One region of the Mesorhizobium sp. WSM4829 genome, then DNA from elsewhere that is predicted to be linked to it. Evidence: riboswitches for the same ligand, from Rfam matches in the RefSeq annotation. Region 1 holds a riboswitch; each other region holds the start of a gene.
What was found. A riboswitch is a leader RNA that binds a small molecule or an ion and turns the genes downstream of it on or off. The one in region 1 is predicted to bind cobalamin.

Region 1 (7,795 bases):
GGCGAGTGCTAACGTGGCGGTGAGATAAGCCGGTGGCTGGCGAGAGTCAAGGCGCTGAGTGAGCTGATCGACAGCCGCAGCCTGCTTCGAACTGATACTTGACTGAGTCAACTAAATGGTTGATCTTGTGCGGGCAGGAGGATGCCATGACGAGTCATCATCAACCCGGCAGGGAGCGGATCGATGCAGTGCGGGGCTTCAACCGCTTTTACACCCGCCAGATCGGGTTGCTCGACGAAGGGCTGCTGAAAAGCGCCTTCTCGCTGACCGAGGCCCGGGTGCTCTATGAACTGGCGCATCGCGATGGCCCGACCGCCACCGATCTTGCGCGCGATCTCGGTCTCGACCCCGGCTATCTCAGCCGGTTGCTGAAAAAATTCGAGGAGCGCGGCCTGGTCGAGCGCGTGGCGACGCAAGCCGATGCTCGGCGCTCGTCGATTGCACTGACGCCGGCGGGAAGAGCGGCGTTCGCGCCGCTGAACCAGGGTTCGCACGATCAGGTCGCGGCCCTGCTCGACCGGCTTTCCGCACCGGAGCAGGACAGGCTGGTCAAGGCGATGCAGACGGTGCAGCGCCTGCTGGGCGAGAGTGCAGAGCCCAGGGTCCCTTACATGCTGCGGTCCTTGCAGGTCGGCGACATCGGCTGGATCATCCATCGCCAGGGCCTGCTCTATGCGCAGGAATATGGCTGGGACGAAACTTATGAGGCGCTGGTCGCCGAAATCCTCGGCGCCTTCGTCAAATCCTACGATCCGAAATGGGAACGCAGCTGGATCGCCGAGCGGGAAGGGGAAGTCGTCGGCTCGGTCTTTCTCGTGCGCCAGTCGGACGCGGTGGCGAAGCTGCGCCTGCTCTATGTCGAACCCTCGGCGCGCGGTCTCGGCATCGGCAGGCGGCTGGTCGAGGAATGCATCGGCTTTGTCCGTGCCAAGGGCTACAAGAAATTGACGCTGTGGACCAACGACGTGCTCACCTCAGCGCGCCGCATCTACGAGGCGGCCGGGTTCAAGCTGGCCAATCAGGAACGCCACCACGCCTTCGGCAAGAATCTGGTCGGCCAGAACTGGAACCTGGAGTTGTAGCATTTTTCCCTTCTCCCCTTGTGGGAGAAGGTGGATCGGCGCGCAGCGCCGAGACGGATGAGGGGTGTTGGCCGGAGTGCCGGCGGTGCCAAGCTGGAGCACCCCTCATCCGACCGAGCTTCGCTCGGCCACCTTCTCCCACAAGGGGAGAAGGCAAGATAAGGCGGAGGCCCTTCCTCACCCTTTGACCGGTATCCAGATTTCCAGCCCGCCATTGCCGCTGCGCGGATCGAATTCGGGGCCGTAGCGCTCGAACTCGGGCGCGTCGGCAATCTTGTGCCCGGAGGCAGGCAGCCATTTGTTCCAGATCGTGTTGACCGTGCGGCGGATGGTCGAGATGTGGTCACGATGGGCGAACACGGCGTATTTCTGCGCCGGCACGCGTACGCGCGAAAACTCCTTCGGCAGGTCCGAAAAATCGGACACCTCGACGCCGGCGATATACTCGAAATTGCCTGCATCGTCGCCGTTGACGCAGACGCCATAGGCGATGTCGCCGACCTCGCCTGGAATGTTGCCGATATAGGGGCCGAACCTTTGCCACTGCATCGGGATGCCGGCGCTGGTTTCGCAGCTGTAGCGCTCGCCGAGACCGGCGATGAGGAATGGCCGGCTGGTTTCGAAACGCGGCGGCTCGAGATTGGTGAGGAAGGACTGGTCCATCAGGATCGGCTCCACGAGATCGAGGTTTTTGAGCGAGCCTTGCGCGCGCACCAGTTCCGGCGTGGTGCCGAACTGGTCGCGGAAGGCACGGGTGAAAGCCTCATGCGAGGCATAGCCGGCGTCGAGCGCGACCGAGAGGATGTCCGGTGCGCCGGCGGCGAGCCTGCGCGCCGCCTCGGTCAGCCGGCGAGAACGCAGGTAGCCCATCACCGAACGGCCGGTCGCCGCGCCGAAAGCCCGCGTCACGTGAAAGCGCGACACGCCGCTGCTGTTGGCGACATCGTCGAGGGAGATGGCCTCCGGCAGATGGCTTTCGACGAACCACAGCGCTTTCTCGGTCGGGTTCATATGGCTCCTTGCTGTGGGACTGCGCATTGGCCAGGTCATGGTATCGCTTCCTGGTGGAGGCAGTTTGATCGAAATTGCGCACCGCGCAATGCGACGCTGGTCGGCAAGTCGAAGGCGTTGGGCGAAGGGCTTGACGGGAGCAGGCGTTGTCTTTTAAGTAGTAACGTTATTACATTACGGGATTCGGTATGCTCGTTCTGACAAGACCATTGCTCGCGGGGCACTCCGAACCCCGGAAACTTATTGCGCTGGGATTGGCGGAAAACTAGGGTGGCTGACTGATGGTCCTCAAGCCGAAAGGCGAGGGGTGAAAAGGGAACACGGTGAGATCTTCGGATCGAGGCCGTGGCTGCCCCCGCAACTGTAAGCGGCGAGCAAAATCCGAAAATGCCACTGGCCGGCAAGGCTGGGAAGGCAGGATGGCGCAAGGACCCGCGAGCCAGGAGACCTGCCATCGCACGAGTTGACCGGACGGGGTGTGCCGGGAGGAGACGTGGACATCGGTCTTGTTGGCCGGTCCAGCTTCCTTCCGTCGCCATTGAGAAAGTGACGGTAAGTTGGACGCCTGCCAGCCTCTTCTTGAAGCGCGTGAACTGAGCGCCACGGCGAATGGCCAGCGCCTGGTCAGTGCGGTCAGCCTTTCGGTCGCGGCGGGAGACCGCCTCGCTATCATCGGCCCCAACGGCGCCGGCAAGACGACGCTGCTGCGCATGCTTTGCGGCACGCTGCGGCCGAGCGCGGGAGATGTGAGATTTTCCGGACGCCGGCTGGAGACGTTTCCGGCCGCCGAGCGGGCGCTGCACATGGCGGTCGTCGGCCAGACCGATCAGCCCGATCCGCGGCTTGCCGTGATCGACTACGTCGGACTTGGGCGGGTCCCGCATGCCGGCTGGCGACGCAGGAGCGAGCAACGCGACGTCGTCGTCGAAGCGCTTCGCAGAACCGGCCTGCTGCCGCTGCTCGGCCGCACGATCGGCTCGCTGTCGGGTGGTGAGCGGCAACGCGCCCAGCTGGCGCGCGCCGTCGCCCAGGAGCCGAAAATCCTGTTCCTCGATGAACCGACCAATCATCTCGATCCGCGCGCCCGCAGCGAACTTCTCGAACTCGTGTCGCAGCTTGGCATGACCGTCGTGGCGGTGCTGCATGATCTGTCGCTGGTCACGCCATTTGCCACCAGGGTCGCGGTGATGAACGAGGCCCGCCTGCAGGCACTCGCCGGTCCGCGCGAGGCGCTGACCAAGCAGTTGATCCGCGAGATTTTCGGCGTCGACGTGCTTCGGCTGCGCCATCCGACCGAAGACCGCGAACTCACGGTGTTCGAAGTCCCGAACCGTGCCTCTTCTGATCTAACCAAGGAGCAACACCCGTGAAACGCCTCGCATTGCCTTTTGCCTCTCTCCTGCTTGCCCAGACCGCCTTCGCTTTCCCGGTAACAGTCGACAGCTGCGGCACGCCGCTGACGTTCGACGCCGCGCCGAAGCGCGCCGTCATCCAGGATATGAACATGGCCGAGATGGCCTTCGCGCTGGGGCTGCAACCGTCGATCGTCGGCCTGACCGGCATCACCGGATGGTACAACGTCGGTCCGGAATTCAAGGCCGGGCAGGGCGCGATTCCGGAACTTGCGCCGAAATACCCGACGCTCGAAAACCTGGTTGCAGTCGAGCCCGATTTCTTCTTCGCCGGCTGGTATTACGGCATGAAGCCGGGCGGCGAGGTAACGCCAGATACGCTGGCGCCGCACGGCATCAAGACGCTGGTGCTGACGGAAAGCTGCATCCATCTCGACAACAACCGCCCCGCCGCCTCGATGGACCTGCTCTACGGCGACATCGAAAAGCTGGGCAGGATTTTCGGCAAGGAAGCCGAGGCGAAAAAACTCGTTTCAGGCTGGAAAGCGCAACTCGCCGATATCACGGCAAAGGTCGGCGACCGCGAGGGGACGCGGGTGTTTCTCTACGACTCCGGCGAAGACAAACCCTTCACATCAGGCAAGTTCGCGATCCCCAGCGCCATGATCGCCGCTGCCGGCGGCGACAACATCATGGCCGACATGCAGACGAGTTGGGGCAACACGGACTGGGAAACGGTCGCTTCCCGCAATCCGCAGTTCCTGATCCTGCTCGACTATCAGGACGGCGGCGGTTACAGGAAACTGCTCGACTTCCTCAAAGTCCATCCGGCAATGAAGGAGACCGATGCGGTCAGGAACGAGCGCTTCGTCGCGCTGCGCTATGCCGAATTGACCCCCGGACCTGCCAACATCGAGGCGATCGGCAAGATCGCCGGCGCGATGCACCCGGAAGCCTTCTGAGCTTGCGCCACAGGGCGTTCGAATTGGCCATGGCAGCAGGAGTGGCAGCAATCGCCGCTCTTGCTCTGCTGTCGATCGCCTATGGATCGACGGTCATAGCGTTGAGCGACGTGATTGCTGCGCTCGGACATGCGGCCGGGTTGGACGGAGATCTCGTGCCCGGTCCGGTGGGCAATATCCCGGTCGGCAATATCCCGGTCGCCAAGATAATTGTCGATCTCAGGCTGCCGCGCACGATCATGGCGATCTGTGTCGGCGCCGGGCTGGGCGTCATCGGCGCGCTGCTGCAGACGGTAACCCGAAACGATCTCGCCGATCCGTTCCTGTTCGGGCTGTCCTCCGGTGCCGGGGCAGGCGCTGTTTCCGTCATCACCATTTTTGGCGACCGTTTCGGCATCTGGACGTTGCCGGTTGCTGCCTTCACCGGCGGCATATTGGCCGCCGGCATCGTGCTTTTGCTGGTTTCGCGGGTGAGGGGGCAAGGCCCCGAACGGCTGATACTGGCCGGGCTTGCCGTCTCGTCATGTTCATCGCCCTGACCAACTATCTCGTCTTCGCCGGAGACCAGCGCGCCGCTCACTCGGTATTGTTCTGGACCATGGGCGGGCTCGGCCTGGCGCGATGGGACAATGTCGGGCTGGCTGCTCTTGGCGCGGGCACCATTCTTGCTTATGGCCTGTGGAACCATCGCAAGCTCGACGCCTTCCTGGCCGGCGAGAATGCTGCCGAAAGCCTGGGCGTGCCGGTTGTGCGGATGCGCAGGACGGCGTTTCTCGTCGCTGCCTTCTCGACGGCGATCCTGGTCTCGGTCGCAGGTGTCATCGGTTTCGTCGGGCTGATGATCCCGCATCTGTCCCGGCCCCTGGCCGGCCCGTTGCATCTGCGCCTGATTGCAAGCTGTGCCCTCTTCGGAGCGATGCTGCTGCTGACAAGCGATCTTCTGGCGCGCACGCTGCTGCCGCCGCAGGAACTGCCGATCGGCATCATCACCAGTTCGGTCGGCGCTTTCTTCGTGGTCACCATGCTCATTCGCAATCGTTCATGATGGGCTGCCATGCACACTTGCCGGCTTCTGGCACAATGCCGCGTCTTGAATAGTGAGCACGCTTATAATATATGCCGCTCATGGTTTCCGACGGCATCGACAGATTGGGTTTTTTGATCCACGACGTGCAGCGCCTGATGCGCAAGCGCTTCGAGGCGCGCGCCAGCGGGCTCGGCCTTTCCTCGGCGCAATGGCGGCTGATGGTCCGCGTCGCCAAGGAAGAAGGCATCACCCAGGCCCGGCTCGCCGAGCTTCTCGAGATCGAGCCGATCAGCGTGTCGCGCCTGGTCGACCGCATGGAGGAGGGCGGCTGGATCGAGCGCCGCGCCGATGCCGCCGACCGCCGCGTCCGCATGATCTTCCCGACCGCCAAGGCGAGCCAGGCCTACGCTGAGATCAAGAGCCTTGCTGGCGAAGTCTATGAAGAATCGCTGGCCGGCGTGTCGCCGCAAGATCGTCGCGTCCTGATCAAGGCACTGGAGACGATGACCAGGAACCTGGCGGACGGCGAGCCGGCGCCGGGCGAAAATGTCGAGAGTGGCGAAAAAGTCGAGAGTGCAGAAGGCGCAGCAGCATGAACGCGGTAGCCAAGGTAGATGAGAATGCGACCAAGCTGGAGTTGGAAGCTCCCGCGCAGCCGGCGGCAACTCCGGTTACGGCCGCTCCGCAGCTAGCGCCGGCGCCGGTGGCGCCGAAGAAGAAGCGCCGTGCCGGCCGCATGCTTTTGATGTCGGCGCTCCCGGTGGCGCTGATCGCCGGCGGCAGCTACGTCTGGGTGACCGGCGGCCGTTACCAGGAGACCGAGAACGCCAATCTGCAGCAGGCCAAGGTCACGATCGCCGCCGATACGGCCGGCCGCATCGTCCAAGTCGACATTTTCGACAACCAGTCCGTCAAGCAGGGCGACGTGCTGTTCGCCATCGATGCCGAGCCTTACCGGATCGCATTGGCCCAAGCTGACGCGGCGGTGGCCGGCGCGCGCCTCAATGTCGAGCAGCTGCGTGCGGCCTATAGCCAGGCGGAAGCGCAGGAGAAGTCGGACGCCAGCCAGGTCGACTATGCGCAGTCGCAATACGACCGGGCCGCCGACCTGGCCCGCAAGGGCATCAACGCCGAGTCGTCGCTGGACGAGGCCAGGAACGATCTCGACAAGGCCAAGCAGCAATTGGCCGTGGCCGAACAGGGCATCCTCAGCGCCAAGGCGGGCCTTGGCGGCAATCCCGATATCGAGACCGACAGGCATCCGACCGTGATGGCGGCGCTCGCCACGCGCGACAAGGCTGCCTACGATTTGGCGCAGACCACGGTGAGGGCGCCGGCCGACGGCATCATCAGCCAGGCTGCCTCGTTCAAGGTCGGCCAGTATGTCGGCTCGGGTACGCCGCTGTTTTCGCTGGTCGAGACCGGCGATACCTGGATCGATGCCAATTTCAAGGAAACCCAGCTCACCAATATGAAGCCCGGCCAGACGGCTGAAATCGTGGTCGACACCTACCCGGGCCGGACGTTCGAAGCCACCGTCAAGGCGATCGGCGCTGGCACCGGAGCCGAGTTCTCGCTGTTGCCCGCCCAGAACGCCACCGGCAACTGGGTCAAGGTCACCCAGCGCATTCCGGTGCGCCTGCAGCTGGCCGATGCCGACGCCAGGATGGCGCTGCGCACCGGCATGAGCGCGACCGTCACGGTGGACACCGGCGTTTCCCGCGGGCTTCCGAGCATCTTCGGCCACGCCGCGGCGGGTGAAGCGCAATAGACGCCTCAACGTCATGAGCACGCCAGAAGCCTTTCGCGAAGTGCCGCATCGCGGCCTGATCACCATTGCGATCATGCTGGCGACAGTCATGCAGGTGCTCGACACCACCATCGCCAATGTCGCTCTGCCGTCGATGGTCGGCGACCTTGGCGCGTCGGCCGACACCATCAACTGGGTGCTGACCTCCTACATCGTTGCCGCCGCCATCGTGACGCCGGTGACCGGCTGGCTGGCCGACCGCTTCGGGCGCAAGGAGCTGTTCCTGACGGCGGTGGTCGGCTTCGTCGTCTTCTCCATGCTATGCGGCGTGGCATGGAGCCTGGAGACCATGGTGCTGTTCCGCCTGATGCAGGGCGTGTTCGGCGCGGCGATCGTGCCGCTGTCGCAGACCTTCCTGCTCGACATCAACCCGAAGGAACGCCACGGCCAGGCGATGGCGATCTGGGGCGCCGGCATCATGGTCGGGCCGATCATCGGCCCGACGCTGGGTGGCTGGCTGACCGAGAGCTTCAACTGGCGCTGGGTGTTCTTCATCAACCTGCCGATTGGCATCATCGCCTTTCTCGGCATGGCCGCCTACCTGCCGAACA
Region 2 (7,795 bases), on a different contig from region 1:
AAGGGCGAGCCGCCGACGGCGCGCTCGATGATCTTCGTCACGCCCGATGGCGAGCGCTCGATGAACACCCATCTCGGCGCCTGCATCGAGCTCGGGCCGGAGGACGTCGAAGCAGACAAGGCTTCGGGTGCGGCGGTCACCTATTTCGAAGGCTATCTGTGGGACCCGCCGCGCGCCAAGGAAGCGATCCGGCAGACGGCGAAGCTGGCGCACGCGGCAGGCCGCGAAGTCTCCATGACATTGTCGGATTCGTTCTGCGTCGACCGCTACCGCGACGAATTCCTCGACCTGATGCGTTCGGGCATGGTCGACATCGTCTTTGCCAACAGCCACGAGATCAAGTCGCTCTACCAGACATCGTCATTCGACGAGGCGCTGGCCCAGATCCGCAAGGATTGCAGGGTCGCCGCCGTGACCCGCTCTGAAAAAGGTTCGGTGATCGTGCGCGGCGGCGAAACGGTGGTGATCAAGGCGACCGCAATCAAGGAACTGGTCGACACGACAGGCGCCGGCGATCTCTATGCCGCCGGCTTCCTGCATGGCTACACGCAAGGCCGCGACCTGCAGACCTGCGGCGACCTTGGCTCACTGGCGGCCGGATTGGTGATCCAGCAGATCGGCCCCAGGCCGCGGCAGAATTTGCGCCGCGAGGCCACGCAGGCGGGGCTGTTGTAGGGCAGCATTTCCGCGAGGTGCTGCCCACCTTGCCGTAGTGCAGGCTGTCCAGACAGGCGCGGGTAAATGGAAATGTCGCGTGCCTGCGTGAAGGATGGCGGTTTTTCTCCGAATTTCTGATCGTTGAGGCTCAGGGACGTTGTCGCACTTCGGGCCAGTACTGCCGGCCGATCATGATGGCCAACACCCTTTTTGACGAAAGTTGTTTTGAGCCGGGATCGTAGACTGGCAGATTGCCCGAGCGGCCAGGCACAGCCTGCGCAGACCGGCGAGTGGCGCAAATGGCTCAGCTCTACCGCGACCTGCTACTTTGGAAACACGCCGCAGGTGAACGGTTCACATAAACACATAAACATTTCTTTATACGGCAACAAAGCGGGCTGCTGCGATTGTTCGCGTGTCGTGGTTCTCCGCTAGGCGTTGCCGTAGCGGAGCTAAGAGGGAAGCCGGTGCAATGCCGGCGCTGCCCCCGCAATTGTAAGCGGCGAGCCAAACCCATCAATGTCACTGGGGCGAACTGCCCCGGGAAGACGGGGCAGAGGCTGTGACCCGCGAGCCAGGAGACCTGCCACGGTAAACAACGTCCACGGGCGGGGTGTCTGGTGGCCGCGGCAGCTCGGCGTTTATGCCGGCCTGCTAGCGCCTTCCTTGTCCCCGCCGCAACCATCGGGGTATGGAATGAATGTCTCCCAGCAAGTTCCCATAGCAACGCTTGGCATGTCGTCCCGCGCGCTATCGCGAAGTAGATGTCAAGCGGGACCTCGCCGCCCGTCCAGCCGTAACGAGCTGGCACGGCGATACTGCGGTTGTGGACACGCCAGTCACGGGCATGCAGTTCAGGGGCAGCGCGTAACCGCGATGGAAATGACCAAATGGTTCGACACTAACTACCACTACATCGACCGCGGCGTGTCGAAAATCCCGTCGAACGATTTCTCACTGTATGACCATGTGCTCGACACCGCAGCAAAAGCTACTGGTCCGGAAAATCGTGCTGCTCGCTCCAGCTGGCGTCTGCTGCCAACCTAGTGTCGACGGCCAAGCCTTTCGAGCGCGAATTTCAGTTCTCGCCGGCGACCGATACGCGTGTATGGATGCCGAGCTCTTTTGCCTCCAGAAAGTGATCGACTGGTTTCGCCGACGAGAGGGCGAATGTCTGATCGTCGCCCAGCTCCGGCACGCCCGGTCATCCTTGGACCGGTGACCTTCCTCAAGCTGGCGAAGTCTCCCGACCAGGGCTTCAATCCCATAGCGCTCCTACCGCGCCTGCTGCCCGTCTACGAGCAACTCCTGCAGAGGCTGGATCTCTCGGGGGCCGACTGGGTGCAGATTGATGAGCCGGCCCTTGTGCTCGATCTTAACCCGAACGAACGAGCTGCCTTCGAATTCACCTATGGGCAGCTGTCGAAAGCCGCGCCCAAGTTGAAAATTATGCTGGCGACCTATTTCGGGCCGCTGGGAGACAATCTGGAGACCGCGCTTTCGCTGCGCCTGGCGGGCCTGCATCTCGACCTCGTGCGCGCTCCCGAGCAGTTGGAGACGGTTGGTCGGCTCGCACCGAAGGATCTGGTGCTCTCACTTGGCTTGATCGACGGCCGCAACGTCTGGCGCGCGAACCTGGCTGCCATTCTCGACCGCATCAAGCCGGTAGTTGCCGGCTGGCCGCTGGATCGCGTCGAGATTGCGCCGTCCTGCTCGATGCTTCATGTGCCGATGGACCTGCGGATGGAGACCGCGCTCGATGTGGATGTCAGTTCGTGGCTGGCATTCGCCGCCCAGAAGAGTGAAGAGCTGCTTGTGCTGGCCCAAGCCTTATCCGAAGGCAGGGAGGCCGTAGCAGGCGCACTGAAAGCTTCTGCCGAGGCGGCCGCGGCGCGCGCAATGTCTGGAAAGGTCCATGATCCGCTCGTCCATGGGCGGGTTATCAGCATTGACGGCGCCATGAAGCAACGAAAGAGCGCATTTGCCAAGCGCTCCAGAGTCCAGGCTGACACGCTCGGCCTGCCGCCGTTCCCGACGACGACGATCGGGTCCTTCCCGCAGACGCCCGAGGTGCGCAGGGCGCGCTCCGCTCATGCGAAGGGCCGGCTGAGCTATGTCGATTACCAGGCCTTCCTGGAGAAGGAGACCGAGGCGGCGGTCCGCTGGCAGGAGGAGATCGGGCTGGACGTGCTGGTACATGGCGAGTTCGAACGAAACGACAGGGTCCAGCATTTCGGCGAGCAGCTGTCCGGCCTCGCCTTCACCCAGCATGGCTGGGTGCAAAGTTACGGCTCCCGGCTGGTGCGCCCTCCCATCATCTTCGGCGACGTATCGCGGCCCAATCCGATGACGGTTCTCTGGTGGCAATTTGCCCAGTCGCTAACGAAAAAGCCGGTGAAGGGCATGCTCACAGGCCCAGTGACGATTCTTAACTGGTCTTTTGTTCGCGACGACGTACCCCGCGCCAAGGCCTGCCGCCAGATCGCACTCGCCATCCGCGATGAAGTGGCCGACCTTGAAAGAGCTGGCGCAAGGGTGATCCAGATCGATGAGGCCGCGTTTCGCGAAGGCTTGCCCCTGCGGAAGTCCGATTGGAAACATTATCTCGGCTGGGCAGTCGAATGCTTCCGTCTCGCTTCAACGGGTGTAGAGGACGCGACCCAAATTCACACCCACATGTGCTATTCGGAGTTCAATGAGATCATCGACTCGATTGCTGAACTGGACGCGGACGTCATTTCGATCGAGACGTCGCGCTCCAAAATGGAACTGCTGGACGCCTTCACAAAGTCCAAATATCCCAACGAAATCGGTCCTGGCGTCTACGACATTCACTCACCACGTGTCCCGGAGATTGGCGAGATTTTGCATCTCGCCCAACTTGCCCGCGAGCGACTGTCGGACGGCCAATTGTGGGTGAATCCGGACTGTGGCCTCAAAACAAGGAAATGGGAGGAGGTCCGCCCTGCCCTCATCAACATGGTCGCTGCAGCATGCGCGCTGCGGGAGAAAGTGCAGGCGCAGGTCGCTAGGCCACTGTGACCGGCAAACATGTGACCAGCGGGCTTCGCAGACAATTTCAAAGCAGAAAGGACGACATCGAAAAGCCGCGCACAGGTCGGTCGACGCGCGCGAGTCCCCACCCTTGTCGTCCAGCCGAAGGTCCGCTCGACGGCCCAGCGGCGGGCAGGATCCGGGAAGCGCTTCTGGTCCGAAGGACGGATGATCTCGATCACGAAATGGGGGAAGGCGGCTTTGTCCATGAGCTTCAGCCTCTCACACAGCCAGGGGTCAACAGACACTTCACTGAGGGGCGAACGCTTGCGGATGCCGCCTGTGCACCGGCACCATCGAGATATCGGCGGCGAGATCGACCATCGAGAGCATCGGTATCGAGGGAATGCGTCGCATGTGGCGGACATCGACATACCGCCCAGCCGCAAGCTGCGACCATTACTCATCGCTTTAATTGAAACTTGGCTGCATCTGGCATGGCGTTTGCTCCGCTTCTGCTGAGGTTCGCTGGAACGGAGCTTTTCATGCGCACGGCTCGCGGTGGAATGTTGCTTCGACGCAAAGGCAGCCGCTCACATTACTATCGGTCCAAGAATCAAAGCTGCGCTCTCCGAGCGTACCTTTTTCGCCGTGCAGGCTACCCGAGCAGTGGCGAGGAGCGGAATCAACCAAGGTGTAAGGAGCTACTGATGTCGAACATGATGAAGGCGCTGGTCAAGGCCAAGGCCGAGCCGGGCATCTGGATGGAAGAAGTGCCAGTGCCGGAAATCGGCCCCAACGACGTTCTGATCAAAGTGAAGAAGACCGCGATCTGCGGTACCGACGTTCACATCTACAATTGGGACCAGTGGGCGCAGAAGACCGTGCCGGTGCCGATGGTGACCGGCCACGAGTTCGTCGGCACGGTCGCCGATTTCGGTGCGGCGGTGACCGAATACAAGATCGGCCAGCGTGTTTCGGGCGAAGGCCACATCGTCTGCGGCCATTGCCGCAATTGCCGGGCGGGCAGGGGGCATCTGTGCCGCAACACGCTCGGCGTTGGCGTCAACCGGCCGGGTGCCTTCGGTGAATATCTGGCGATCCCGCAGCACAACGTCGTGCCGATCCCTGATGACGTGCCCGACGAGATCGCCGCAATCTTCGATCCCCTGGGCAATGCCGTGCACACCGCACTCTCCTTTGATTTGGTCGGCGAGGACGTGCTGGTCACCGGCGCCGGGCCGATCGGCATCATGGCTGCGCTGGTCGCTCAATGCGTCGGCGCGCGAAAAGTGGTCATCACCGACATCAACCCGGTGCGGCTGGCGCTGGCGAAAAAACTGGGCGTCCAGCATGTGGTCGACGCGTCGAAGGAAAAGCTGCGTGATATCATGCCGGCGCTCGGCATGACCGAAGGTTTTGACGTCGGCCTCGAAATGTCGGGTGCGGCCCCCGCCTTCCGTGACATGATCGACGCCATGAACAATGGCGGCAAGATCGCCATTTTGGGCATCGCACCGACCGGCTTCGAGATCGACTGGAACAAGGTCATCTTCAAGATGCTGCATCTCAAGGGCATCTATGGCCGCGAAATGTTCGAGACCTGGTACAAGATGATCGCCCTGGTGCAGGGTCCGCTCGATGTCAGTGGGTTGATCACGCACAGCATCGGAATTGACGACTTCCAGACTGGGTTCGACGCGATGCGCAGCGGTAATTCGGGCAAGGTGGTGATGGACTGGCAGGGCGATTGGCCGATGTGACTTTGCGGAGGTGCTGACGGGACGCCACCCTGGCTGCCGTCGATCTCCCCGCGAGGGGCATCGCTGTGCAAAGCAGTGGCTCCTCCCCCGACGTGCGCCGCTCAATCGTCGGCGACGTATCGCGGCCAAATCGGGGACGCTCGTGGCAATTCGCCCAGATCGGGCAAGGAAATGCTCACAGGCCCCGCCGCGATCGTCTGCTTTCCCAATGCCTAGGATCGAGGCCGAGGTGTTGTGGGCGTTTCAGTCGGTAAGATGGGATATGTAATCTCCGGTCGCTTTCCGGTCAGCGAATGAAGGAAGGCAACGATCCTATCGATTTCGATTTGCGTTAGCTCTTGACCAAGCTGGGTGGTGCCCATGATAGCGACGGCCTCTCTCAGGTCCCAGACCTTGCCCGAATGAAAGTATGGCGCGGTGATTGCTACGTTGCGCAGCGGCGGCACGCGGAAAACATAGGAATCCTCTGGTACATTGGTGACGGCAAATCGTCCCTTGTCGTTCTCCGGCAGAACGTCGGCGCTAGGCTTCTCAAGGAGGCCGAATGGATAATAGCCTTCCCCACCAAGATTGACACCGGAATGGCAGGACGAGCAGCCCTTTTCGATGAAAAGGGCCAGGCCCTGTTTCTCTTCGGGACCGATGGCGGTGTCATCGCCATTGAGGAAGGCGTCGAAGGGGGCCGGCGTGACCAGTGTCGCCTCGTAATCTGCGAGTGCATTGGCTACGTTTTCGAAGGTGATGGGATCGGCTTCATCCGGGAAAGCTGAATGGAACCACTCCACATATTGCGGCATCGATTTGAACGTCTCGACCACTCGATGCGATGTGTTGGCCATTTCGACACCGGCCTGTATCGGCCCTTTGGCCTGAGCTTTCAGGTCTTCGGCGCGACCGTCCCAGAACTGCGATTTGTTGAAGACAGAGTTAAACACCGTCGGCGCGTTGCGCTGCCCCTTCTGCCAACCATGGCCAATCGAAGTTTCACGATTGTCGTCGCCCCCGGTGGCCAGGTTGTGGCACGAGTTGCAGGAGAAAACGCCAGAGGACGAAAGGCGTGGATCGAAGAACAGTGCCTTGCCGAGGGCAATCTTCTCCGGCGTGATCGGGTCGTTGGTGAGCGCCGGCGTGAATGTCAAGGGCTCGAAGGTGGCCAGTGCCGTTTCCCTGAGGTCTGGCGGAATGAACTGCGCAGCAAAAGCTGTGGCTGCCACCAGCGCAACAGCTATCGCAGTGAATAGAATTTTCATAAATGGAGTCCTTGCGATGTGCACGGAACCATTCTCCACATGCGGCCTGCGAACGCCCTGCGCTAGATCAGCGGATCGATGGAATCGTGCCTGCCGACCAAGCCAATTGAGCGGCGAAAACAGTAACTGCGGTGTATTCATCGCCCGACGGCGGATTCCATTGGTGGGCGCGCGCAATCGCTGTTTGTTCGCCTGAGGGTGTGGTCGGTTCCGTGGCCGGTCGCCACATGCTGCCGCAACGCCAACCTGTTTGATACGCGCAAGGTTTGTGCCCCCAGCGAGTGCACGGCTCATGGTGCTTTACAAGCTTTCTGCGTCTTCCTTTTGCAATTCAAACGGACGAGATCGGGACTGAACGGCGGATACTGGCGCAGTTATGGACAGCGATTGCCGCGCAGATCGGTGTCACGACAGCGTGATGTGGCGCTATAGACCTCAACGTTGGACGAGCAACGAACAATCCTGTCACGAGATTTGTTGCCATTATCGGAAATCACCACTAGAAGCGACGCTCCGCAGACAAATCCACCGGAGAATTTCATGCCAGAAGAAGACTTCAAAAACATCGACAACCTCATCCAGCTTACCACAGATGTTGTCTCAGCCTATGTTTCCAACAATCCCGTTCCGGTGGGGGACCTTTCAGCCCTGATCGGCCAAGTGCACGAAGCTTTGAAGGGCACGGCGGCCGGTCGCGTCTCGGCACAAGAGCCGACGGTGTTGACGCCGGCGGTCCCGATCAGAAAATCGGTGACGCCGGACTACATTGTCTCCCTTGAGGATGGGAAGAAATTCAAATCGCTAAAGCGTCATCTGTCGACCCATTACGGGCTGAGCCCTAATGAATACCGCGCCAAATGGGGTCTGCCGGCGAACTATCCCATGGTCGCGCCGAACTACGCGGCTGCGCGCTCTGCCCTGGCCAAGACAATGGGACTCGGCCGCAAACCGAAAGAGCCTGAAGTCTCGGCGCCGGAGAAGCGGTCCAGAAAGAAGGTACCAGCGTGACTTCCTCATCCAGACCCGCTGTGGGGCTGGCGGCTCGATCGGCATGATGTGAGCTAAACATCGAAAGGCGGGATCAAATCCCGCCTTTTCCTTGCACGGTGTGATTACACGGCGCGAAGCGGA
Region 3 (7,795 bases), on a different contig from region 1:
CTGGCTGTCGATCTTCGGCGGTTCGGCCTGGCAGTGGGACACCAGCCGCCAGCAATATTACCTGCATAATTTCCTGGCCGAGCAGCCCGATCTCAACTTCCACAGCCGCGCAGTCCAGGACGCGCTGCTCGATGTCACCCGCTTCTGGCTGGAGCGCGGCGTCGACGGTTTCCGCCTCGACACCATCAATTTCTACTTCCACAGCCAGGGCCTCGAGGACAATCCGCCGCTGCCGCCCGAACAGCGCAACGACCAGACCGCTCCTTCCGTCAACCCCTACAACTACCAGGACCATCTCTACGACAAGAGCCGCCCCGAAAACCTTGGCTTCCTCGAACGTTTCCGCGCCCTGCTCGACGAATATCCGGCGACGGCGGCGGTTGGCGAAGTCGGCGACTCGCAGCGCGGACTGGAGGTGGTGGCGGCCTATACCGCCGGCAGCAAGCGCGTGCACATGTGCTATTCATTCGACTTCCTGGCGCCCGAAAAGATCAGCGCGGCAAAGGTGCGTTCGGTGCTGGAAGCCTTTGGCGAGGTCGCCAGCGACGGCTGGTCGTGTTGGGCCTTCTCCAACCACGACGTGATGCGCACTGCCTCGCGCTGGGCGGCCGGCGAGGCCGACCAGACCGCTTATCTCAAGGTGATCTCGGCGCTGCTGATGTCGCTGCGCGGCTCGGTCTGCATCTACCAGGGCGAGGAACTCGGTCTTGGCGAAGCGGAATTGCAATTCGAGGATCTGCAGGACCCCTACGGCATCCGGTTCTGGCCGGAATTCAAGGGCCGCGACGGCTGCCGCACGCCGATGGTCTGGAATGGCGCCGACGGCAATGGCGGCTTCTCCACGGCAAAGCCCTGGCTGCCTGTGCCTGCCAAGCACCTTTCGCAGGCGGTCGATGTGCAGCAGGGCGACGACAACTCGCTGCTCGAACACTACCGGCGCTTTCTCGCTTTCCGCCACCTGTATCCGGCGCTGGCCAAGGGCGAGATCGAGTTCATCGAAAGCCAGGGCGATACGGTCGCCTTCACGCGCCGCGAGGGCAATGAGCAGATCGTCTGCGCCTTCAATCTCGGCAGCCGACCGGCCGAAGTCAATCTCGGCGGACGCTCGCTGCAGCCCTTGCCGGGGCACGGGTTTTCGGGACAGACTGACGCCGGCTTTATCCGCCTCGGCGGCTACGGCGCCTGGTTCGGGCGTATCGACTGAATTTGCAATTCACTGGAGGGAACCCATGGCCGATGTCACGCTAAGGCAAGTGAAGAAATCATACGGCAATCTCAACATTCTCCATGGCATCGACCTCGACATAAAGTCGGGCGAGTTCATCGTCTTCGTCGGCCCTTCGGGCTGTGGCAAGTCGACCTTGCTGCGGTCGATCGCCGGGCTTGAGGAAATCACCTCCGGCGAGCTCAAGATCGACGGCGAGGTGGTGAACGACGTGCCACCGTCGAAGCGCGGCATCGCCATGGTGTTCCAGTCCTATGCGCTCTATCCGCACATGACTGTCTACGACAACATGGCGTTCTCGATGAAGATCGGCAAGGAGAGCAAGGCCGAGATCGACAAGCGGGTGCGCCAGGCGGCGGAAATCCTGCAGCTGACCAAATATCTCGACCGCCTGCCCAAGGCGATGTCGGGCGGCCAGCGCCAGCGCGTCGCCATCGGCCGCGCCATCGTGCGCAACCCCAAGGTCTTCCTGTTCGACGAGCCGCTGTCGAACCTCGACGCGGCGCTGCGCGTCGCCACCCGCATCGAGATCGCCAAGCTCAAGGAATCGATGCCTGCTACAACGATGATCTACGTCACCCACGACCAGGTCGAGGCGATGACGCTGGCCGACCGCATCGTGGTGCTCAAGGAGGGCCATATCGAGCAGGTCGGCACGCCGATGGAGCTCTACAAGAGACCCGGCAATCTGTTCGTCGCCCAGTTCATCGGCTCGCCGGCCATGAACATCCTGCCGGCGACGATCGACAAATCAGGCGACCCGACCATCGTCAGTCATGTCGGCGGGCGCAAGGCGACGGTGCCGATCGCCACGCCGGCGTCGGTGAAGGGCGCTTCGGTGAGCTTCGGCGTGCGGCCGGAAGATCTGACGATCGCCACCGGTGCGGATTATCTTTTCGAGGGAACGGTGGATTATGTCGAGCAACTCGGCGAGGTCCAGCTCGTCTATGTCGACATCGGCCGCGCCGACCTGCCGCTGGTCACCAAGCTGCCAGGCAATGTCGAGGTCAAGCGCGGTGCTGCGCTACGGTTGAATGCCGATGCCGGCGACCTGCATATTTTCGACGCCGACGGACATTCATTCACGCTCCACAAGGCGGAAGCAAAGGCAGCCTGAGAGCGGCAGCCGAACTGCTGGAAGTTGGTGACCCAAAAACGAGAGCGGCGGGCAAAGCCCGCCGGTCTTGTGCGTTCCGGTCGCTGCTAGAGCGACGTGCGCCCAAGTGGACGCACAAAAGTACGCTCTAACACTTTAACCTTGCGCATCGTGCTTTCCGAAAATCGAACCGATTTTCGGGCCGATGCGCTAGCGGCCGAACAGGTTCCGGTCGCTGCCCTGCGGGGCGGACTTCTGTACGTCGCCCGACGAGTTGAGCAGCTTGTAGACCGGCGAGCCGGTATTGCGTACCGAAGAAGTCTGCGTGTTGTCGACGCTGATGGTCGCCTGCTTGTTGATGTCGGTTCTGCCAAGGTTGTCGCTACCGGCAAAAGCGCCGCCCGCAGCAATCAAAAGCGCGGCGGCGGTAAGAACGATCTTCTTCATTTTCAAAACTCCTGGATTTTCTTGGTTCCGCCAGCCCGGCGGGCAAATGCCGCCGCCGCTGTTGGAACGAACTGTTAGTTGTTGCCGAACAGGTTGCGGTCGCTGCCGTTGACGGGTTTCTCGTCAGCCGGAACCGGATTCTGCGCCGAAGCCGAATTCCCAATCGAAGCCGTGTACGAGTTGCTGTCGACCGCAGCGGCCGGCTGGTTGGCGCCGTTCGATCCAAAGTTGTCGCTGCCGGCAAAAGCGCTGCCGGAGATGGCCACAATGGCGGCGGTGGCAAGAATGAGCTTCTTCATTTCAAATACTCCTGAGTTCCTCAGATCCCGAGCGGCGGACCGCCACTTTGCTGTTTGGGACCAGCTGTTAATTGTTGCCGAAAAGGTTGCGGTCGGCGCCCTGGCCAACGGGCTGCTTTTCAGCGTGAGCCGGCGTCTGGACAGAGGCCGTATACGAGCTGTCGACCGAAGCAGTCGGCTGGTTGGCGGCGTCGGACCCATAATGGTCGCTGCCGGCAAAGGCGCTGCCGGTGATGGCCAGAACGGCGACGGCAGCAAGAGCGATCTTTTTCATTTTAGTACTCCAGTATCTTGGTCTTCAGTCCGTCTAGCGGCGTGTCTTGGGAGGATGCGCGCGTCGTTCGGACAGCCCCGATGTGGGAAGGCCATTCGGCGGATTCCAATCACGAAGTTGTTCCGTGTGGACCAAGAATCTACACCTTGAAATTGTACCAGAGACATCTACTACCATGGTTTTATGGTTTGTTTTCAATAGCTTATTCAAAATTAGCCATTCATGATTTGACGGATTGGCGAATTTGCGTTCACAGCGTGCTGCACGCATTGTCAACAGAAACGAACCGTTCGGTTCGATTTTAGAAGCGGCTAATAGTCACTTTTGTAAACTGTTAACCTTCCTGGTTTCCGCCGCGGGTCGGATTCGATGTCACGGCAGCCGACAATGGCCGCCGACAAAGTGCGGTTTCAGCCCTGCAGATATAAACCTGCAGGTTTCGCCGGCGGTGTCGCGCCGCATGGATACGATGTCGCTTTCATGCCGGCAGTCAGCCGGCCGGCATGATTAGATCACGCCATCTCAGGTGCCGCTTGGTGACGACGAAGCGGAGAATTGGGAAGCCGGTCAGAACCCGGCGCTGCCCCCGCAACGGTGGTGGAGTTCAAGTCGCAACGGGAGACCACTGGGCCACAAGCCTGGGAAGGTGTCGCGACGAGTCCGCAAGGACACTCCAGAGCCCGGAAACCAGCCCGAGATTTTCAGACTCGACTGATCGCGGTGGGCGGTCAAGAGGTGGATGATGCACGTCCGGCCCTGTCGCCGGCGTGCAAACGGTCCTCCCTCCATCACCACCAGTTCAGTCCTTACACGAGGACAGGACATGGACGCGCGCAACGACATGCTGAGGCTCTTGCACGGCCGCAGGCAAGGCTATTCGCTCGAGCAGCCCTTCTACACCGATCCAGATTTCTTCAAGCTTGACATGGAGCTGATCTGGTATCGCGACTGGCTGTTCATCGGCCACGATTGCGAGTTGCCGAAAGCTGGCAGCTATATCACCGCCCAGATCGGCGACTATCCGGTCGTGCTGGTCCGCGACCAGCAAGGCAAGATCAATGCCTTCCACAATTCCTGCCGGCATCGCGGCAGCCGTGTCTGCAATGCCGACAAGGGCACTGCGGCGAAGCTGGTCTGCCCCTATCACCAGTGGACCTACGAGCTGGATGGCCGGCTGTTGTTTGCTCGTCAGATGGCAGACGGCTTCGACAAGAGCCAGTTCAGCCTGAAGCCGGTGGCTTGCGAAAGCGTTGGCGGCTACATCTTTATCTGCCTGGCCAACGAGCCGGCCGACTTCGCGCCGATGCGCGCCATGATCGAGCCTTACCTCCTGCCGCACCGGCTGCGCGAGGCAAAAATCGCCTTCGAATCGACCATCGTCGAGAAGGGCAACTGGAAGCTCGTCTGGGAGAACAACCGCGAGTGCTACCATTGCGCCGGCAACCATCCGGAACTCTGCAAGACATTCCCGGAAGCGCCGACCGTGACCGGCGTGCAGGGCGCCGACAGCGATCCAGAGATGCTCGCGCACTGGGCGAAATGCGAGGCGGCGGGCTTGCCGAGCAAGTTCCGCATCGATCCGGCCGGGCAGTATCGCGCCACCCGCGCGCCGTTGCTGCGCGACGCCGTCAGCTACACGATGACGGGAAGACGCGCGGTGAAGAAGAACCTTTCCGACAGCGTTTCGACCGACCGTATCGGCTCGCTGCTGCTCTATCACTATCCGACGAGTTGGAACCATATCCTCGGCGATCATGCCGTCACCTTCCGCGTGCTGCCGATCAGTGCCACGGAAACGGCCGTCACCACCAAATGGCTTGTCCACAAGGACGCGGTCGAAGGCGTCGATTACGACCTCGCCGAACTCACCCATGTCTGGACCGAGACCAACGACCAGGACCGTCGCATTGTCGAGGAAAACGCCTTCGGCATCCTGTCGCCGGCCTATGAGCCCGGCCCCTATTCGGAACTGCATGAGGGCGGCGTCATCCAGTTCGTCGAATGGTACGCCTCCTTCATCGGGCCGCGCCTTGCCGAGGCCGGGCGGCCGGCGCTGCGCAGCGTCGCCTGAACGAGCTCAAGGGGATGAATGCGATGACTGACCTTGGCCTCTACCGCCATCTCGACGAGATGGCGCCCTGGAACGACAGGCTCCAGGTGCTGGAAGTCATCGGCGTCAGCGACGAGGCGCCTGACGTGAAGACCTTCACCTTCCGCTCTGACAACCAGACCTGGTTCCGCTACAGACCGGGGCAGTTCGTGACGCTGGAACTGCCGACCACCGAGGGCCCGATGATGCGGACCTATACGCTGTCGTCCTCGCCGTCGAGGCCGTTCTCGATCGCGGTGACGGTGAAAGCGCAGGCCGGCAGCCTCGGCACCCGCTGGATGTTCGACAATCTGACACCCGGCGTTCACGTGAAGGCCTATGGGCCGGCGGGCGACTTTTCGCTGCACAGCCATCCAGCGGCCAAGTATCTGTTCATTTCGGCCGGCTCAGGCGTGACGCCGATGATGTCGATGCTGCGCTGGCTGAACGACTGCGCGCCATGGACAGATGTCGGCTTCGTCAACTGCGCGCGAAAGCCCGAGGAGATCATCTTCCGCAAAGAGCTCGAGCTGCTCGGCAGCCGCATGCCGGGCCTGACGCTCGGCTTCATGATCGAGGAGCGGTCCAGTCGTGAGGCTGGTTCGGCCATATGGGCCGGATCGACGCGATACGGCTGCCGCTGCTGGCGCCCGATTTTCGCGAGCGCGAAATTTTTTGCTGCGGCCCCGACCCGTTCATGCGCGCCGTGCGGCAGATGCTAGAGGCGGCCGGCTTCGACATGGCCAACTACCATCAGGAGAGCTTTGCGGCCCCGGCGGTGGAGGAAATTCCGGCCCCGTTCGGTTCGCCGGCAGAGGGTGGGCCGGCAAAAGGTGGGCCAGCAGAGGGCGGCATCGAGGTACCTGCCGAGGCCGCAACGCCGATCCGCTTTTCGCTTTCGGATATTGATGCCGAATGCGTTGCCGGCCAGACCGTGCTGCAGACGGCGCGCGCTTCGGGCGTACGCATCCCCGCAGCCTGCGAGTTCGGCCTGTGCGGAACCTGCAAGGTGAAAAAGGTCTCGGGCACGGTCGAGATGAGCCACAATGGCGGCATCCTCGATCACGAGATCGACGACGGCTTCATTCTTGCCTGCTGTTCGAAGCCGCTGACGGCGCTCGAGGTCGACGCCTGACCGGGGAGCTTAAAGCGCGTCGCGGCTGAATGGATTCATGCGACGCGCTTTAAGTTATTGTTTTTATGGATGTCGTCATCGCAAAACCGCTGCACATTTTTTGCGTGACATGCATTAAACCCCGTAGCGTTCGGTGCGGATGAGGCTTGCCGGCACACCGGCATCGATCAGCGCCTGGGCGGCGGCCGACACGAACGCATTCGAGCCGCAGACAAAGGCGAACCTTGGCGGCGCGGGCAGCCGCAGCATCGATTGCTCCATCATCGCGGCATCGACCCGCCGCGAATAGTCTGACGGGCGCCGGGCGGCCTCGCGGGTCAGCGCCAACACCAGATCGAAGCCGTCCCGGCGATCGTGGAAGTCGATCAGCTCGTCGCGAAAGATCACCTCGTCCCAGACCCGTGCGGAAAATACCAATGCCACGGGCACCGCCGATCTGCGCGCGGCGCGATGGCGGATCATCGCCATCAGCGGTACCACGCCGGACCCGCCGCCGACCAGCAGAAGCGGGCCGCCGTCGCTGTCGGACCAGACGAAGTGGCCACCGAGCGGTCCGCGCAACTCGACCTCGTCGCCAACCGCCGCGATATCGTGGAAGAAGGGCGAGATCTCGCCATCATCGAGCCTTTCGATCGCCAGCTCGATCGGCTCGCCGGCTTCCGGCGCCGAGGCGATTGAGTAGGAGCGGCGCGCCTGATAGCCGTCCGGCGCCGTCAGCCTGACATCGACATGCTGCCCGGCACGATAGGCGAAGGGCCGCGACGGCTGGAGGAAAAAGCTGGTGACGCGCGGCGTGCGCTTTTCGATGCGGGCGATGGTCACCGTCTGCCAGGGCGACTGCGCCGCCGGCGCGTTGCTCATGGATCGCCCGTATAGCGCTGCTCGCGCCACGGGTCGCCATAGATGTGATAGCCGCGCAGCTCCCAGAAGCCGGGCTCGTCGCGCTCGGTGAACTGCAGGCCGTTCAGCCATTTGGCCGACTTCCAGAAATAGAGATGCGGAACCAGCAGCCGCGCCGGGCCGCCATGGTCCGGCGTGATCGGCTTGCCTTCGTAAAGCAGCGCCACCATTGCCTTGCCGGCAGTGAGATCCTGCGTCGGCACGTTGGTTGTATAGCCGTCGAAGGACAGCGCCAGCGTGAAGGCGGTCGGTGGCTCGATGCCGGCATCCGCCAGAATATCGTCGACCAGCACACCCTGCCACGCCGTGTCGAACTTGGTCCACGCGGTG
Region 4 (7,795 bases), on a different contig from region 1:
CTTCCTTGTCGAACGGATCGCCAAAAAGCGCATGCCGGCCATAGCTGATCCCGCGATAGAGGCCGCCATGGATCGTAACCACGGTCGGCGTTCCGCAAGCCATTGCCTCGATCGCGGTCATGCCGAACGGCTCGTATCGGCTCGACAGGACGAACATGTCCGCCGCCCGATAGGTGTCGGCCAGGTCCTCGTCGGCAACATAGCCGGAGAAGACGACACGATCCTGCAAGCCTAGCTGTTCGACCTGTTGCTTGAGCTGGTTGAGGATCTTCTGTTCCTGCTCGTCCATGTTCTCGCCGCCGACAGCGAGCCTCAGGACCGCATCCGGCACACGCGGCGCCACCACGGAAAACGCATCGATCAGCAGGTCGTAGCCCTTGTTGGTGGCGAGCCGGCCGAGCGCCAGGACCGTTCGCCCTTCGAAGCCGAGCCGATGGCGGATCAACCGACGAGACGCCTCGCTGACGGGGAAGAACCGGTTGTCGTCGTAACCGGGCGGGATCATGTGCACGCGGTCGCGCTCGAGGCTGTAGTCCTCGACCAGCATGTCGACCTGCGGCGGCGTTGTTGCGATCACCATGGCGCAGCTTCGATAGATGATCGTCTCGTGCTTTATGCGCTCGCTGAAATTGAACTCGGCCTCGAACGTATCGGCCTTGTCAGGGTAGTCGGTCTTCATCTGGCGCTGCTTCCATATGCCAAGCGAATGCGGCGTATGGATGTGCGGGATATTGAGCGCTTCGGACAGCCGCTGCCCCGCCACGCCCGCATCCCAGTAGTGACTGTTGATGAAGTCGTAGGAGAGATTTTCCCGGCGAATCAGGCGCAGCGCGTTTTCACACCACTCGAGAAGGTGGCGGTGGAGATATTCCTTCGGAATAAAATCGGGTCCGCCACAGGCGACACGCAGGACGCGAACCCCGTCGGCCACTTCATCGACAGGAGGCTGGTCTTCAAATCGTCGCGTCCAGATATCGACGGCATAACCCAACTGGGCCAGCTTTTTGGCAAGTTCCAGGACATAGACCACCTGTCCGCCGGTATCGGCCGCGCCCAGTGGCGGGTTGGCTGCTACGTAGCCGTGGGTTGAAATGAGAGCAATTCGAGGTATCGCCGCATCCGAGTCCGGCATCTGTATCCTTCTCTACGATTGATCTGCGCACGCCGCAGCATGCACAAGTTCGATTATATAAGGTTTCCAGCCGCCATCCGCAAATGTCGAAAGCGCCGGGCGGCCGCCAGGCTGGTGGCACGTCGGTGAGAATATTGACTCCGCCCGCAATGGTGGCCCCCAGAGACGCCGATAGGGGAATATATCGGAGAACCTCGGGGCGACGATTATGGGAGCCGGACAAGACATTGGCTATTGGTCGATGACTGCCCGCTGACATCGACTTCGAAATCTGACAGACGCTGTAGCAATTTGACGCTGCTCATGATCCTTTCTGGAAATCGATTCCGATTTCCATGGTCATGCGCTAGACCTAACACGCAGCTTTTCCGGAATTCTGATGGCGGGAGGCGCCGGTGGAAGGCCAGGACGAACAGACGACCGGCGCCAGGACTGCTGAGGACAGCGCCGACATCTATGGCGAGGACGGCGCCATTCTGTCGTCGTTCCTTGCCCAGATCGGCGCCGCGATCGCCGATCGCGACACGCTGACGCTGAAGCGTGAGGTCGACGACCTGCACCAATCGGAACTCGGCGACCTGATCGAGGCGCTCCATCCCGAACAGCGCCGCGCGCTGGTCGAATTGTTGGGCGCCGACTTCGATTTTTCCGCGCTGACCGAGGTCGACGAGGCGATCCGCCGCGACATCGTCGACAGCCTGCCCAACGCACAGATTGCCCAGGGTGTGCAGGACCTCGATTCCGACGACGCGGTCTACATTCTCGAGGATCTCGAAAAGGAAGACCAGGACGAGATCCTGTCGCAACTGCCGTTCACCGAGCGGATCAGGCTGCGCCGCTCGCTCGACTATCCCGAAGAGACCGCCGGCCGCCGCATGCAGACCGAGTTCGTCGCGGTGCCGCCATTCTGGACGATCGGCCAGACCATCGACTACATGCGCGAGGACAACAACCTTCCCGACCGCTTCAGCCAGATTTTCGTCATTGATCCGAGCTTCAAGCTGCTCGGCGCCATCGACCTCGACCAGATCCTGCGCACCAAGCGCTCGATCAAGGTCGAAGAGGTCATGCATGAGACCAGGCACGCCATTCCGGCGACCATGGACCAGGAAGAGGCGGCACGCGAGTTCGAACAATACGACCTTCTCTCCGCTGCCGTCGTCGACGAGAACGAGCGGCTGGTCGGCGTGCTGACCATCGACGACGTGGTCGACGTCATCCAGCAGGAAGCCGAGGAGGATCTGCTGCGCATGGGCGGTGTCGGCGACGAAGAATTGTCGGACAGCATCCTTTCGACCTCGCGCTCGCGCGTTCCGTGGCTGCTCGTCAACCTTTTGACGGCGTTCCTGGCGGCCTCGGTGATCGGCTTGTTCGACCGCACGATCGAGCACATCGTGGCACTGGCCGTGCTGATGCCGATCGTCGCCGGCATGGGCGGCAATGCCGGCTCGCAGACCATGACGGTCACGGTGCGGGCGCTGGCGACGAGGGACCTCGACATCTACAATGCCGGCCGCATCATCCGCCGCGAGATGGGGGTGGGCTTCATCAACGGCATCATCTTCGCCATCCTGATCGGCATCGTCGCGGCCGCCTGGTTCCGCGATCCCAATCTGGGCGGCATCATCGCCGCGGCGATGATCATCAACATGTTCGTGGCCGCACTTGCCGGCATCCTGATCCCGCTGCTGCTCGACCGGTTCAAGATCGACCCGGCCGTGGCTTCGGCGGTTTTCGTCACGACGGTCACCGACGTCGTCGGCTTCTTTGCCTTTCTCGGCCTCGCCACATGGTGGTTCGGCGTGTGAGCGACGCCCGCTCAATTGACTTTTACGTAAATGCCATGCGAGATTTTGGAACAGCCTTTGGCCGATTCTGACACGCGTGCGGATAGCGAGGCCGCATGGTTGGAACTCGCAGCACGGCCGGGCATTTGGAGTGATGATGCGGGAATATTATTCGATAACCGAACTGACCCGCGAATTCGACGTTTCGACGCGGACGCTGCGCTTCTACGAGGACGAGGGGCTGGTGCAGCCGGTGCGGCGCGGCCGCACGCGGCTGTTTCGCCCGTCGGACCGGCATCTCATCCGCCAGATCATGCGCGGCAAGAGGCTCGGCTTTTCGATCAACGAGATCCGCGAAATCATCCAGATGTACAAGGAGCCGCCCGGCGAGGTCGGTCAGCTCAACCTGATGATCAAGCGCATCGAGGAAAAGCGCGAGGATCTGCGGCAGAAGCGCCGCGACCTCGAAGAGACCCTGGCCGAGCTCGACCAGGCCGAGGAGTCCTGCGTCGAGCGGCTGGTGGAGCTTGGCGTCAACACCTGAACTTAGACGCTGGAGGGACAGCGCCCCCCTCTGTCCTGCCGGACATCTCCCCCACAAGGGGGGAGATTGGCAGCTTCGGCGCTGCCTCAAATCCAGCGCCGCACAATTTTCGCGTAATCCCGGTATTTCTTGCCGAATTTCGTTGCCAGAACTTTTTCCTCGCCCTCGATCGCCATTTTCTGCGTTGCATAGGCGGCGATGATCGCCAGCGGTAGGAACCATACGTTCCCCGAGATAAGGGCGACGCCGATCATCAGCAGCGTGTTGGCCAGATAGATCGGATTGCGGCTGACGGCGAAGGGGCCCGATGTAACCAGATGGTCCGGCACGGCGTTCGGGTGGAGCGTCGTCTTTGCCCGGATCATGATGCGGATCGCCGTGAACCAGAGTGCGACGACGCCGAACAATGCCACCCAGCCGGCCGCGAACAGGATGTCGCCCAAAAGGCCGCCGATCCATGGCAGCGGATAAAGCAAGCCAAGCGCGATGCTGACGGCGATGGCCGCGACATAGATCAGCGGCGGCCACGGTATAAACCCCGGTTTTTGCTGTCCCGGTTTCTGTTGGCCCGGTTTCTGCTGATGGTCGGTCATTGTGCTCCTCCCTCCATCAAAGTGCCGTCGGCCTTGGCAGTGCAGGCGCCGGCGAGCTCGTCGAGATGCGCCTTCCATTCCGCAGCCTGGTCGTTGCGGTAGAGCCGATCAAGCGTGGCCTCGCCCTCGAGCGTATCGAGCATGCAGACACAATAGCTGCTGCAGAACTCCGTGTCGCGCGATTGCTCGCACGATGCCTGGCACTCTTTCAGGAAGGTGACCTGCCTGGTTTCGACCGCTGCCGGCATGACTTGCGAAATCAGCCAGACCGAGCCGATCAGCACCGGCTGGTGGATCAGATAGAAGGCGAGGCTGTGCCGGCCGATAAAGACCAGCGGATTAGTCCAGCGGCCGGGCGTCAGGCCCGCCAGCCGCGTCAGCATGCCGGAGGCGAAGGCAAGCTTTGCCGCTGCGATGCCGGCAAGCACAGCGCCGAACCATGGAAACAGCGGGACATAATCGTTGGAGCGCGGGTTGGTTGCCGACAGGCCGACCCACCACAGGGCCGGATGATCGAAGATCTCGGACCTGAGGTAGAGCGGCGCGGTGATGACGAAAGCAGCGACAACCAGCGTCAGCAGCGCCGGCAGCCGCAGAAACGCCAGGCCGAGCAGGCTGGCGAGCGCGATCTCGTGCAGGATGCCGAAGAAGATGAAACTGTCGGGTGTGGCAAGCCTGGTGGCGGCCGATATGCCGAGCGCCGCCCCGCCGACCATGGCGAAGCGTTTCCAGAAGCCGTTCCAGCGGATTTGCTTGCCATGGGCAAGGAACAGGCTGACGCCGACCAGGAACAGGAAGGTCGAAGCGATGCAGCGCGCGTAGAATTTCCACCAGCCAAAGGCAGTCAGGCCGGGATCGGTGTAGCCGAAGAATTCGAGATCCCAGGTGAAATGGTAGCTCGCCATGGCAAGCAAAGCGATGCCGCGGGCGACGTCGATAGCGATGATGCGCCTGGATCGGTCCTGAACGGCCGGCGTAGGAATGGTCATGGTCTCGCAATCTGATTCAGTGCTGCAAGACGACTATCATGGTTGCCCCGGACAAAAGAAGACAAGGCGCCGCCCTTCTTCCTTCTCCCCTTGTGGATTGGCGAGCAGCGCCAAGACGGAAGAGGGGTGTTGGACGGAGCGCGGCTTTTGCCAAGCTGGAACACCCCTCATCCGACCTCGCTTCGCGAGGCCACCTTCTCCCACAAGGGGAGAAGGAAGAGCCCACGAGAAACGATTACCTTGACGGCGCATTCGCGCTGCTAGCTGGCGGAATTTGGTTTGCCGGGCGCGGCGATTCTGCCTATAGTCGCACCCGTCGTCGGTTCCGTTTTGGAACCAAGAGGGAATGCGGTAGGGGCAAAATTCGCCCGATGCCGTGGCTGCCCCCGCAACTGTGTGCGGTAGTCCTCTCCATATGCCACTGAAGATTTTCTTCGGGAAGAGCTTCTTCGGGAAGGTGGGGAAGGGCGCTGATCCGCGAGCCAGGAGACCTGCCGGCGACAGGAGAACTGACTTCTATGCCCTCGGGTGGAGGGCGAAAGGACAAGACATGAATACCGCTTCCGTCTCGCTCGGCGCTTCCGTCTCCTCGCAGTCGCGCTTCGTGCAGTTGGCGCTTGCTGCATTTCTCGGCGTTTTCGTCATGGGTTTTGTCGGCTTCTCGCATATCGATGCGGTCCACAATGCCGCCCACGACTATCGCCATTCGATGGGCTTTCCCTGCCACTGACGAGGGGCTGACACCATGACACTGTTTCGCAACGTCGTGTTCATCGCGGCGATCGCAGGGCTAGTGGCCGGCGTCGTTCTCGCCTGCATGCAGGCCTACGCCACGGTGCCACTCATCCTCAAGGCGGAAGTCTACGAACAGGCCGGCGGTGGTCACACGCATGACCATGGTTTGTCGCCGGCCGCAGCAGGCAGCAATGCCATGAGCAGCGTCGTGCCGGCTGAAGCTGTCATCGCGGAAGAGGAAGGCTGGGCGCCGGCCGATGGCTTCGAGCGCTTCGCCTTCAACGTCGTTGCCAACGTCGTCACCGGCATCGGCTTTGCGCTGATCCTGGTCGCCGCTTCGGAATTCGCCGGCGGCATCGGCAATTGGCGACTGGGCCTGTTCTGGGGCGTTGCCGGCTTTGCCGTGTTCACGCTGGCCCCGAACCTTGGCCTGCCGCCCGAACTGCCAGCGATGCCGGCGGCCGATCTCGCCCAGCGCCAGATCTGGTGGACGGCGACCGTGGTGGCGACGGCTGCCGGTCTCGGGCTGCTCGCCTTTCGCAAATCGCTGCCGCTGGCGGTGATTGCCGTGGCGTTGATCGTCGCGCCGCATATTGTCGGCGCGCCGCAGCCCGACAGTTTCGAATCGCCGATCCCGGAAGGCCTGCACCACCAGTTCGTGGTGGCGGTGACGCTGACCAATCTGGTGTTCTGGCTGGTGCTCGGCGCCGTCGTCGGCTTGTTGCGCGGCCGCTTGACCGGCACCGCAACCAGCCTGCGCGACAGCCTTGCCTGATCGCGCTGCTCCAGGCAGCAAGCTGACCCTGGTCGTCGGCGGTGCACGCTCGGGCAAGAGCGCGCATGCCGAAAGCCTGGTGACGGACTGTCCGGCGCCGTGGGCCTATATCGCCACGGCGCAAGCATATGACGACGAGATGCGCGAACGCATCGCGCTGCACCGGGCACGGCGCGGCGAGGGCTGGACGACCATCGACGCGCCGCTCGATCTCGTCGGCGCGATCGAGGCGCTGCCTGACGGCCGGCCAGTCCTGATCGACTGCCTGACGCTGTGGCTGTCCAACCACATGCTGGCCGAACGCGACCTTGAGGCCGAATGCCGAGGGCTGGCGGATGTGCTGTCGCGGCCGCGCGGGCCGTGGTTCGTGGTTTCCAACGAGGTCGGGCAAGGCATCGTGCCCGACAATGCGCTTGCCCGCCGGTTTCGCGATGCCGCCGGCCGGCTCAACCAGCAGGTCGCCGCCGTCGCCGGCACGGTGCTGCTGATGGTGGCGGGGCTGCCGCTCAAGGTGAAATGATATGACCGCTATCGACGACAGGGACGAGCAACGCCACCGCGCCAAGATGGCCAAGCGCAAGGCGGTGCAGGATGCCGAGGTCGCGGCCAAGACGGTCGAGAAGGGACTGCTGATCGTCAACACCGGGCCCGGCAAGGGCAAGACCACTTCCGCCTTCGGGCTGGCGCTGAGGATGCTCGGCTACGGCAGGCGCGTCGGCGTCGTCCAGTTCATCAAGGGCAAATGGCATACTGGCGAGAAGGACGCCTTTGCCGCTTTCGGCGACCGGGTCGTCTGGCACACGATGGGCGAGGGGTTTACCTGGGAAACGCAGGATCTGAAGCGCGACATCGCCGCCGCCGAGGCTGCCTGGGCCAAGGTGCTCGAGCTGATGGCCGATCCATCGATCAGCCTGCTGGTACTCGACGAGTTGAACATCGCGCTGCGCTACGACTATCTCGATCTCGACACGGTGGTGGCGGCGCTGAAGGGCCGCCGCGAAAACCTGCATATTGTCGTCACCGGCCGCAACGCCAAGCCGGCGCTGGTCGATGCGGCCGATCTGGTCACCGAGATGGGCGTCACCAAGCATCACTTTTCCGCCGGCGTGAAGGCGCAGCAAGGCATAGAGTTTTGAGGTTTCGTTCGCCTCTTCTCCCTTCTCCCCTTGTGGGAGAGGTGGATTGGCGCGTAGCGCCAAGACGGTTGAGGGGTGCTGGACGGAGCGCCGTCGGTACCAAG

Region 2: another riboswitch for cobalamin. It lies ahead of metE (5-methyltetrahydropteroyltriglutamate--homocysteine S-methyltransferase); the one in region 1 lies ahead of AC0L17_RS30695 (ABC transporter ATP-binding protein).
Region 3: another riboswitch for cobalamin. It lies ahead of AC0L17_RS02270 (aromatic ring-hydroxylating oxygenase subunit alpha); the one in region 1 lies ahead of AC0L17_RS30695 (ABC transporter ATP-binding protein).
Region 4: another riboswitch for cobalamin. It lies ahead of AC0L17_RS11710 (CbtB domain-containing protein); the one in region 1 lies ahead of AC0L17_RS30695 (ABC transporter ATP-binding protein).

Annotation. Positions count from the first base shown of each region.
Region 1 is NZ_JBVVQJ010000050.1:284-8,078, forward strand. Features, by position in the region: gene AC0L17_RS30685 (bifunctional helix-turn-helix transcriptional regulator/GNAT family N-acetyltransferase) at 147-1,082, shown strand; gene AC0L17_RS30690 (AraC family transcriptional regulator) at 1,260-2,093, opposite strand; cobalamin riboswitch at 2,359-2,563, shown strand; gene AC0L17_RS30695 (ABC transporter ATP-binding protein) at 2,651-3,463, shown strand; gene AC0L17_RS30700 (ABC transporter substrate-binding protein) at 3,460-4,407, shown strand; partial or broken gene AC0L17_RS30705 (FecCD family ABC transporter permease) at 4,437-5,452, shown strand; gene AC0L17_RS30710 (MarR family winged helix-turn-helix transcriptional regulator) at 5,533-6,030, shown strand; gene AC0L17_RS30715 (HlyD family secretion protein) at 6,027-7,205, shown strand; gene AC0L17_RS30720 (DHA2 family efflux MFS transporter permease subunit) at 7,219-7,795, shown strand, end outside.
Region 2 is NZ_JBVVQJ010000042.1:28,060-35,854, forward strand. Features, by position in the region: gene AC0L17_RS28845 (adenosine kinase) at 1-675, shown strand, start outside; cobalamin riboswitch at 1,062-1,262, shown strand; partial or broken gene metE (5-methyltetrahydropteroyltriglutamate--homocysteine S-methyltransferase) at 1,462-3,699, shown strand; gene AC0L17_RS28855 (hypothetical protein) at 3,880-4,173, shown strand; gene tdh (L-threonine 3-dehydrogenase) at 4,362-5,414, shown strand; gene AC0L17_RS28865 (cytochrome-c peroxidase) at 5,627-6,664, opposite strand; gene AC0L17_RS28870 (Ros/MucR family transcriptional regulator) at 7,205-7,672, shown strand.
Region 3 is NZ_JBVVQJ010000001.1:494,828-502,622, reverse strand. Features, by position in the region: gene bglA (beta-galactosidase BglA) at 1-1,204, shown strand, start outside; gene AC0L17_RS02290 (ABC transporter ATP-binding protein) at 1,230-2,342, shown strand; gene AC0L17_RS02285 (DUF680 domain-containing protein) at 2,532-2,768, opposite strand; gene AC0L17_RS02280 (DUF680 domain-containing protein) at 2,843-3,067, opposite strand; gene AC0L17_RS02275 (DUF680 domain-containing protein) at 3,135-3,341, opposite strand; cobalamin riboswitch at 3,849-4,051, shown strand; gene AC0L17_RS02270 (aromatic ring-hydroxylating oxygenase subunit alpha) at 4,165-5,412, shown strand; partial or broken gene AC0L17_RS02265 (FAD-binding oxidoreductase) at 5,436-6,565, shown strand; gene AC0L17_RS02260 (FAD-binding oxidoreductase) at 6,680-7,426, opposite strand; gene AC0L17_RS02255 (molybdopterin-dependent oxidoreductase) at 7,423-7,795, opposite strand, start outside.
Region 4 is NZ_JBVVQJ010000009.1:159,757-167,551, reverse strand. Features, by position in the region: gene AC0L17_RS11735 (glycosyltransferase family 4 protein) at 1-1,132, opposite strand, end outside; gene mgtE (magnesium transporter) at 1,528-2,940, shown strand; gene AC0L17_RS11725 (MerR family transcriptional regulator) at 3,077-3,463, shown strand; gene AC0L17_RS11720 (methyltransferase family protein) at 3,550-4,056, opposite strand; gene AC0L17_RS11715 (heparan-alpha-glucosaminide N-acetyltransferase) at 4,053-5,045, opposite strand; cobalamin riboswitch at 5,349-5,558, shown strand; gene AC0L17_RS11710 (CbtB domain-containing protein) at 5,596-5,775, shown strand; gene AC0L17_RS11705 (CbtA family protein) at 5,791-6,555, shown strand; gene cobU (bifunctional adenosylcobinamide kinase/adenosylcobinamide-phosphate guanylyltransferase) at 6,578-7,075, shown strand; gene cobO (cob(I)yrinic acid a,c-diamide adenosyltransferase) at 7,077-7,691, shown strand.